2 regions of the Streptomyces sp. NPDC056734 genome follow, and region 1 is predicted to be linked to the other one. Evidence: riboswitches for the same ligand, from Rfam matches in the RefSeq annotation. Region 1 holds a riboswitch; the other holds the start of a gene.
What was found. A riboswitch is a leader RNA that binds a small molecule or an ion and turns the genes downstream of it on or off. The one in region 1 is predicted to bind S-adenosylmethionine.
Positions count from the first base shown of each region.

Region 2: it holds a riboswitch for S-adenosylmethionine, as region 1 does, so the genes downstream of both, thrC (threonine synthase) here and ACFRFC_RS26315 (aminotransferase class V-fold PLP-dependent enzyme) in region 1, are expected to answer to the same signal.

Region 1 is NZ_JBHTZD010000018.1:14,648-19,505, forward strand. It holds gene ACFRFC_RS26305 (cytochrome bc complex cytochrome b subunit) at 1-640, shown strand, start outside; gene trpD (anthranilate phosphoribosyltransferase) at 812-1,876, shown strand; SAM riboswitch class IV at 1,965-2,081, shown strand; gene ACFRFC_RS26315 (aminotransferase class V-fold PLP-dependent enzyme) at 2,253-3,626, shown strand; gene ACFRFC_RS26320 (glycerate kinase) at 4,057-4,858, opposite strand, start outside.
Region 2 is NZ_JBHTZD010000005.1:410,885-415,742, forward strand. It holds gene ACFRFC_RS10225 (cold-shock protein) at 162-365, opposite strand; gene ACFRFC_RS10230 (MoaD/ThiS family protein) at 753-1,031, opposite strand; gene thrC (threonine synthase) at 1,152-2,435, opposite strand; SAM riboswitch class I at 2,454-2,612, opposite strand; gene ACFRFC_RS10240 (glucosyl-3-phosphoglycerate synthase) at 2,822-3,766, shown strand; gene ACFRFC_RS10245 (trehalose-6-phosphate synthase) at 3,849-4,858, shown strand, end outside.

The DNA.
Region 1 (4,858 bases):
CACCCTGGTCCTGGGCGTGTTCATCCCCCTGGTGCTGTTCGGCGCGGTCCTGATGGCCCTCGCGTTCTATCCGTTCATCGAGTCCTGGATCACCGGGGACAAGCGCGAGCACCACATCCTGGACCGGCCGCGCAACGCCCCGACGCGCACCGCGTTCGGCGTCGCCTGGATCACGATGTACATGATCACGCTGGTCGGTGGTGGTAACGACCTGTGGGCCACCCACTTCCAGCTGTCGATCAACGCGGTCACCTGGTTCGTCCGGATCGGCTTCTTCGCCGGACCGATCTTCGCGTTCATCATCACCAAGCGGATCTGCCTGGGCCTTCAGCGCCGGGACCGCGAGAAGGTGCTGCACGGGCGGGAGACCGGCACCATCAAGCGGCTGCCGCACGGTGAGTTCATCGAGGTCCACCAGCCGCTCAGCCAGGAGCAGCTGCACACCCTCACCGCGCACGACCAGTACGAGCCGGCCGAGGTCGGCCCGGCGACCGACGAGAACGGGGTCGCCCGCAAGGTGAAGGCGCCCGACAAGCTCCGCGCCAAGCTCAGCAAGGCGTACTACGGCGAGGGCTCCCAGATCCCGAAGCCGACCGTCGAGGAGTACAAGGAGATCACGAGCGGCCACGGCCACCACTGATCACCTGATATCACCGCGTTCGCCACGCACCGAGGCCCCGTTCCGCACGCCGGAGCGGGGCCTCGTCCGTTGCGTGGACGGGCGACCTCGCGAGAGCCTCGGCTGGATAGGGTGGACCCGCATCGACACGACCCGTCCCGACGCGTGCGGGACCTCACCCAGGAGCGGCTGATGAGCGCTGTGACCCCCGCTGGAGGCGACACCGCGGCGGGCCGTTCCTGGCCCGACGTACTGAATTCGCTGCTGTACGGCCGTGACCAGAGCGCCGAGGCCACCGCCTGGGCGATGGACCGGATCATGCGCGGCGAGGCCACCGACGCCCAGATCGCCGCCTTCGTGGTGGCACTGCGGGCCAAGGGCGAGACCGTCGAGGAGATCAACGGTCTGGTACGGACCATGTATGAGCACGCCAAGGTGATCGAGGTGCCCGGCCGCACGGTCGACATCGTCGGCACCGGCGGCGACGGCGCCAAGACGGTGAACATCTCCACCATGGCCTCAATCGTGGTGGCCGGCGCGGGCGCCACCGTCGTCAAGCACGGCAACCGGGCCGCGTCCTCCGCGTCCGGCGCCTCCGACGTGCTGGAGAAGCTCGGCGTCAATCTGGAGCTGACCCCGTCCCGGGTGGCCGAGGTGGCCCAGGAGGCCGGGATCACCTTCTGCTTCGCGGTCAGGTTCCACCCGGCGCTGCGGCACGCGGGCGCGGCCCGCGGCCAGCTCGGCATCCGTACGGTGTTCAACATCCTCGGTCCGCTGACCAACCCGGCCCGGGTGCGCGCCCAGGCCGTCGGGGTCGCCGACCCCCGGATGGCGCCGGTCGTCGCGGGCGTCTTCGCCGAGCGCGGCAACTCCTCGCTGGTCTTCCGGGGCGACGACGGCCTCGACGAGCTGACCGTCACCGCCACCTCCCGGGTCTGGGTGGTGCGCGACGGCAAGGTCACCGAGGAGACCTTCGACCCCCGGGACGTCGGCCTCGACCTGGTCCCGGTCGACGCCCTGCGCGGCGGCGACCCGTCCTTCAACGCGGAGGTCGCCCGCCGGCTGCTGGACGGCGAACGCGGTCCGGTCCGCGACGCCGTGGTGCTCAACGCCGCCGCCGCGCTGGCCGCCCTGGACCCCACCGGGGAGCCGCTCACCGAGCAACTGCGGGCCGGGATGGCGCGGGCCGAGCGGTCCATCGACTCGGGGGCGGCGAAGCGGACGCTGGAGCGGTGGGTGGCGGCGAGCAACGCCTGAGGGGCCGGCACGGTGTGACGCAGGGCGCAGTCCAGATGACGGACTGCGCCCTTGCGTGCACATGATCGTATGGCAGGATGTTGGACCAGGTCATGAGCGACAGCCATCAGGCCCCGGCCGGCTGTCCGGCAACCCTCCGTCCGTGGCGGGGTGCCCCGGGTGAAGACCAGGCCGTAGGCAGCGAGGTCTGCGGCAAGCGCGGACCCCTCGTGTCACCAGGGGTCCTGGTCGTCGAGGAGCCTTCCGTGAGCAAGCGAATGCGATAGGGCCGCAGAGCCCCGCCTCCGCGATCCCTTTCTGTCTTCATCGCCGCGCTTGAGCGTGTTCGTTGTTCGCTCGCGTGGGGAATTCCGCCTGCCTGTACGGGAGTTGACCCATGTCCGTCTCCACCGCCATCACCGCTGCCGCCCCCACCCTCGGTGAGCCGCTGCCCGTCCTCGGCCGGGACGTCACCGTGCCGCTCGTCACCGGCGGCGAGGTCGGTTACGCCGCGCTCGACTACGCCGCCAGCGCGCCCGCCCTCCAGCGGGTCTGGGACGACGTGGCCGCCTACGCGCCCTACTACGGCAGCGTGCACCGGGGCGCCGGATACCTCTCTCAGTTGTCCACCGACCTGTTCGAGAACGCCCGCAGGACGGTCGCCGAGTTCCTCGGCTGCCGCGAGGACGACCAGGTGGTGTTCACCCGGTCCACCACCGACTCCCTCAACCTGCTCGCCGCCGCGCTGCCCGCCGGCTGCCAGGTCTTCGTCTTCGAGACCGAGCACCACGCCTCGCTGCTGCCCTGGAAGGACGCGAAGGTCAGCTACCTCGACGCCCCGCGCACCCCGCGCCAGGCCGTCGAGACCCTGGAGCGCGCCCTCGCCGCCCGCGACCCGCACGGCCCCGCCCTGGTCTGTGTCACCGGCGCCTCCAACGTCACCGGCGAGCTGTGGCCGGTCGGGGAACTGGCCGCCGCCGCCCACGCGCACGGCGCCCGGATCGTCCTGGACGCCGCCCAGCTCGCCCCCCACCATCCCGTCTCCGTCACCGATCTCGACGTGGACTGGGTCGCCTTCTCCGGGCACAAGCTGTACGCCCCCTTCGGCTCCGGCGTGCTGGCCGGCCGCGCCGACTGGCTGCGGGCCGCCGAGCCCTACCTCGCGGGCGGCGGCGCCAGCCGCAAGGTCACCCGGCGTGAGGACGGCGGCGTGGACGTCGAGTGGCACGACAGCGCCGCCCGCCACGAGGCCGGCTCGCCCAACGTCATCGGCGCCTACTCCATCGCCTCCGCCTGCAAGGCCCTCACCGACGCCGGTTTCAACACCCTGGTGGCCCGCGAGCGGCAGCTGATCAGCGCCGTGCGGGCCGGGCTCGCCGACGTCCCCGAGGTGCGGATCCTGTCCCTCTTCGGCGACGACGCCCCCCGCGTCGGCGTGATCTCCTTCGTGGTCGACGGCTGGAACAGCTCCCACTTCGCCGCCGCGCTCTCCGCCGAGTACGGCATCGGCGTCCGCGACGGCCTGTTCTGCGCCCACCCGCTGGTCCGCACCCTGCTCGGCACCGACCCCGAGACCCAGGGCGAGTGCGGGGCCCCGGAGGCGGCACCGGGTGAGAAGTCCCTCAACGCCATCCGCGTCAGCTTCGGCGCGGGCACCCCCGACGAACACGTGGCCCGCTTCGTCCGGGCCGTACGCGAACTGGTGTCCGGCGGCGCCCGCTGGAGCTACCGCACGGTCGACGGCCGCTGCGTCCCCGACACGTCGGCGTGAGGGGGCGGGCGGCGCCGGGCATTACGGTCGATGGGCGGTGCACCCCGGACACCTCCGCCCGAGCAGCCACCCGGGCGCCCGCTACCCGCCGGCCGGAGCTACCCGTACGGTCGACGGCCGGTGCGCTCCCGGACGCCTCGGTCTGAGCGGGCGGTCGGGCGCCGGGTGCCGCCCGGTGGAGCCACCCGTAGGGTCGACGGCCGGTGTGCCCCCGGGCACCTCGGCGTGGGCAGGGAGTTGGGTACTCGGTATGGCTCGCTGGAGCTACTCGTACGGTGAATGGCCGGTGCGCCCCGGGCATCTCGGCGTGAGCGGGCGGTCGCGCGCCTGGCATCGCCCGCAGGAGCTACCCGTACGGCCGGAGGTCCCTGCGCCCCCGGGCACCCCGCCCGACCAGCCACCCGACCGCCCGCTACCCCCCCCGCCGGAGCTACCGCACCCTCGACGGCCGGTGTGCCCCCCGTAGCTCCCCCTGAGCCGGCAGGCGGGCGCCCAGGACGATCATGCGCAGGGCGCGTTCCGTGGCGTCGGTGAGGAGTTCCGCTGCTCGGAGCAGGGCCTCTGCCAGGGCCATCGGGGCGGGCAGGATGCCGTGGCAGGCGTCCACTCCGGGTACGTCGTGGGCGCCCTTGCCGAGGGTTCCGGCCAGGGCGAGTACGGGACGGTCGTAGAGCTTGGCGCGGCGGGCTACCTCGCCGGGTACCTTGCCGCGCTGGGTCTGTTCGTCGAGCGCGCCCTCGGCCGTCAGCACCAGATCGGCGCGGGCCAGCCGGGCGTCCAGGTCGAGATGGTCCAGGAGCACCTCGAAGCGCGGCCTCAGCCGGGCGCCCAGCGCCGCGAGCCCGGCACCGAGCCCGCCCGAGGCGCCGGTCCCGGACGCGGAGCGCAGATCGGTGCCCCGCACCCGCAGGTCCCGCGTCAGGACGTACGCCCACCGCTCCAGCCCCTCCGACAGCCGCTCCACCTGCGCCGGGGTGGCCCCCTTCTGCGGCCCGAACACCCGGGCCACGCCCCGCTCGCCGCAGAGGACGTTGTACGGGTTGCAGGCGACGAGGATCTCCGTCCCGGCGAGCCGGGGGTCGAGCCCGGCCGGGTCGATACGGTCGAGGCGTACCAACTCCCCGCCGCCGTGCGGGAGTTCGAAGCCGTCCGGGTCCAGCAGCCGTGCCCCCAGCGCCTGGAGCGCCCCCGCGCCCCCGTCGGACGTCCCGGAGTCCCCGCAGCCGACGACG
Region 2 (4,858 bases), on a different contig from region 1:
ACCTTCAGAGTGCTAACGCCAATGATTAGCACTCGCCCCTGGAGAGTGCAAGCGCCCGCCGTGATCCACCAGGGGCGCGGAGGCGCCCCGACGGGGCGTCGAGGGGGCACGCGGAAGGGCCCGCACCCAGTGGATGCGGGCCCTTCCCTAGCAAGAAATGTTCAGGCGGTGACGCGAACCATATCGGCCTGCGGGCCCTTCTGGCCCTGCGAGATCTCGAACTCGACCCGCTGGCCCTCTTCCAGGGTGCGGTATCCGTCCATCTGAATCGCGCTGTAGTGGACGAAGACGTCCGCACCACCGTCGACCGCGATGAAGCCGTACCCCTTCTCCGCGTTGAACCACTTGACGGTGCCCTGAGCCATGCCTAACTCCCCTATTACTGGCCCTTGCACAGATCCACACTTCGCGGACCCGGGTCAGACCTCACCCCCCGATCGGTGGGGGCGTGCGCCGGAACGCGTCGACCGCGGCCGAATGTATCTGCCCAACTGCTGTCTGCAACAGGTCAATCGGACGAGAAATCCGGGCAGGACCGGTCGGGAATTTCTGGAGAATTCCTCAGACTCCGGGGCAAGTCGGGCCCGACAAAGAGAACGAAAGACGCAAAGGAAGCTCACACTTTGGCTACTTCTCATCGCTGCCTCGGAACGCGAACGGCAGCGGTTCCCCAACTCTACCCTGCTTAACCATGCAGAATTGCCCCCTCCGTTTCTCTCACGGAGAGGGCAATTCGACGAACGGTGGGTGACTCAGCAGCCGCCGGCCACGGCCGGGATGATCGACACCCCGGCCCCGTCGGGCGTGGCCGTCTCCAGCCCCTGCTCGAAGCGCACATCATCATCATTGACGTACACGTTCACGAACCGCCGCAGCTTGCCCTGATCGTCCAGCACCCGGGCGGCGATCCCGGCATGCTTCGTCTCCAGATCCGCGATGACCTCACCAAGATTCCCCCCTTCAGCGGCAACCTCGGCCTGCCCACCCGTGTAGGTCCGCAGAATGGTAGGGATACGAACGGTAACGCTCACTTTGAACCTCCGGTCAGCTAACGCCCTTTAAGGGGCGCGGGGCGCTATCGATATGCGGCTTCCGCCGCGCGGGCGCGACCAGCCCCCACCGGCCCGCAGACAAATTCAATGGAACTGGACCTAGACCAACCCGGCCTCGCGGAACGACTCCAGACTGGGCCGAATGGTCGCCGTCAACCCGGTGTCCGCAACCGCGTCCAACGTCTTCAACCCATCCCCGGTATTAAGAACCACCGTGGTCAGCGAAGGATCGAGCACCCCGCTCTCCACCAGCTTCTTGGTGACCCCCACGGTCACCCCCCCGGCGGTCTCCGCGAAAATCCCCTCGGTCCGCGCGAGCAACCGAATCGCGTCGACGACCTGCTCGTCGTTCACATCCTCCACCGCCCCGCCCGTACGCCGCGCGATATCGAGCACGTACGGCCCGTCCGCCGGGTTGCCGATGGCCAGCGACTTGGCGATGGTGTTCGGCTTCTGCGGGCGCACCACGTCGTGGCCGCCCTTGAAGGCGGCGGAGACCGGCGAGCAGCCCTCGGCCTGGGCGCCGAAGATCTTGTAGGGCCGGTCCTCGACCAGCCCGAGCTTGATCAGCTCCTGGAGCCCCTTGTCGATCTTGGTGAGCTGGGAGCCGGAGGCGATCGGCACCACGATCTGGTCGGGCAGCCGCCAGCCGAGCTGCTCGCAGATCTCGTACGCCAGGGTCTTGGACCCCTCCGCGTAGTACGGCCGCAGATTGACGTTGACGAAGCCCCAGCCCTCGCCGGCCGGGTCGCCGATCAGCTCGGAGCAGAAACGGTTCACGTCGTCGTAGTTGCCCTCGATGCCGATCAGCTCGCCGCCGTAGACCGCGGCCATGACGACCTTGCCCTGCTCCAGGTCGTGCGGGATGAAGACGCAGGAGCGCAGGCCCGCGCGGGCGGCTGCGGCGCCGACCGCGCCGGCCAGGTTGCCGGTGGAGGAGCAGGACAGGGTGGTGAAGCCGAAGGCACGGGCGGCCTCCAGGGCCTGGGCGACGACCCGGTCCTTGAAGGAGTGGGTGGGGTTGCCGGAGTCGTCCTTGACATACAGGCCGCCGGTGATGCCCAGCTCACGGGCCAGGTTGTCGGCCTGGACGAGCTTGGTCCAGCCGGGGTTCAGGTTGGGCTTGTCGGCCACGTCCGCGGGGACGGGCAGCAGCGGCGCGTAGCGCCAGATGTTCGCGGGGCCCGCTGCGATCCGCCCCCGCAGTTCCTCGGTGTCGTAGGCCGAGAAGTCGTAGGCGATCTCCAGCGGGCCGAAACACTCCTCGCAGGCGAAGAGCGGGCCGAGCGGGACGCGATGGCCGCATTCGCGGCAGGAGAGCGCGGCGGCGGGTCCGAGATCGATGGTGGAATTGCCGGTCTTCGCGACAGTCTGCACAGCCATGTGAGGCGAGGCCCTTTCTCCTCATCTTCCCCACGACGCATTTCGTCGTGAGACGGATTTGGCACCTTCCCTAGCCGGGAGCCTCGCGGTGACGATCGTCAGCGATCGGTTACGAGACCGGCTGGAGGGTTGCCGGGGCTTCATCGGGCCGTTTCCCTCTGCCCCTCTGGATGAGCAATATGCGGTTGTTCTTGCGGTTATATGTTCGGTTGTGTGCGCCGCGGACCCCCGACATGCGATGGTCATCAGCGTTGTTCAAGACTGTAACCGAAGGCCAGGACAGTTGAGATAGTCGTCCGTACCGCGAGATGGATCACACCGCCGGTGAGGCGCCGGTGACCTGGGGTTCCATCGCGTGCGAGCCCAACAGTGAGGAGCCGCGGACCGTGCTGGAAGAAGTCGAGCGCTGGCTCGGGACCCACACCTGGTCCCTGACCGACCGCCCGCTGCACCGCATCCTGGCCGCCAAGCGCAGCACCGGCCAGTCGGTCAGCGTGGTGCTGCCCGCGCTGAACGAGGAGGAGACCGTCGGCGACATCGTCGCGGTGATCCGCCACGACCTGATGGACCAGGTGCCGCTCGTCGACGAGATCGTCGTCGTGGACTCCGGCTCCACCGACCGCACCGCCGAGGTGGCCGCCGCCGCGGGCGCCCGGGTGGTGCACCGCGACGAGATCCTGCCGCGGCTGCCGGCCGTCCCCGGCAAGGGCGAGGTGCTGTGGCGCTCGCTGCTGGTCACGAGCGGTGACATCGTCTGCTTCATCGACGCCGACCTCAAGGAGTTCTCCTCGGACTTCGTGTCCGGCATCGTCGGCCCGCTGCTCACCGAGCCCGGGATCGACCTCGTCAAGGGCATGTACGACCGTCCGCTGGCGGGCGCGGCCGGACAGGGCGGCCGGGTCACCGAGCTGATGGCCCGCCCGCTGCTGAATCTGCACTGGCCCCAGCTGGCCGGTTTCGTGCAGCCGCTCGGCGGCGAGTACGCGGCCCGCCGCTCCCTGCTGGAACAGCTGCCCTTCCCCGTCGGGTACGGCGTCGAGCTGGGCATGCTGGTGGACTCCCTGCATCTCGTGGGCCTCGACGCGCTCGCCCAGGTCGATGTCGGGGTGCGCAAGCACCGGCACCAGGACGGACAGGCGCTCGGCCGGATGGCCGCCGCGATCTACCGCACCGCGCAGCTGCGGCTGGCCCGCGGGCAGCTGGTCCGGCCCTCGATCACCCAGTTCGAGCGCGGTGAGGAGGGCTTCGAGCCGCGGACGTACTCCGTGGACACCGAGGAGCGGCCGCCGATGGCGGAGATCTCCGAGTACGCGTCCCGCAAGGTCGCGTGAGGCCACGGGTGACGCCGTATACGGCGGGCGGGTGGCAGAACCGTACGTTTGAGCGTTTACGGCTCGGGCTAGGTTGAGGCGTATGGCTGCAACCTTCGGCGCTGCTCGGGTCCTGGTCGCCTCCAACCGCGGGCCCGTCTCCTACGAGCAACGCGACGACGGCACGCTGCACGCGAAACGCGGGGGCGGCGGGCTGGTCTCCGGGCTGTCGGCGATCGGCCCCGAGGCGGACGCCCTGTGGGTGTGCTCGGTGCTCGGCGACGGCGACCGCGAGGCCGTGCGGCGCGGGGTCGGCGAGCCGGGCGTACGGATGCTGGACATCCCGGCGGACGTGCACGCCGACGCGTACAACGGCATCGCCAACTCGGTCCTGTGGTTCGTCCATCACATGCTGTACCAGACCCCGCTGGAGCCGGTCTTCGACGCGGAGTTCCGGCGCCAGTGGACGTCGTACGAGAGTTACAACCGTGCCTTCGCCGAGGCGCTGGCGGCGGAGGCGGCGCAGGGGGCGGCGGTCCTGGTCCAGGACTACCACCTGACGCTGGTCCCCGGGCTGCTCCGCGACCTCCGCCCCGACCTCCGCATCAGCCACTTCTCCCACACCCCCTGGGCGCCGCCGGAGTACTTCCGGATGCTGCCGGACGACATCGCCGGGCAGGTGCTGCGCGGGATGCTGGGCGCGGACCGGCTGGGCTTTCTCACCCGGCGCTGGGCGGACGCCTTCACGGCGTGCTGCGAGGCGTTCACGGGCGGGCTCGGGGACACCGAGGTGGGGGTGCACGGCCTGGGCGCCGACGGGGACTTCCTGCGGCGGCGCTCGCACGAGGACGACGTGGAGCGGCGGATGGGGGTGCTGCGGGAGGAGATCGGCGCGGGGCGCCGGGCGATCGTCCGGGTGGACCGGACCGAGCTGTCCAAGAACATCGTGCGGGGGCTGCTGGCGTACCGGCAGCTCCTGGACGACCACCCGGAGTGGCGTGAGCGCGTCGTCCACGTGGCGTTCGCGTACCCGTCCCGGCAGGATCTCGCGGTGTACCGGGACTACATGGCCGAGGTGCGGCGGGTGGCCGGGGAGATCAACGCGGGGTACGG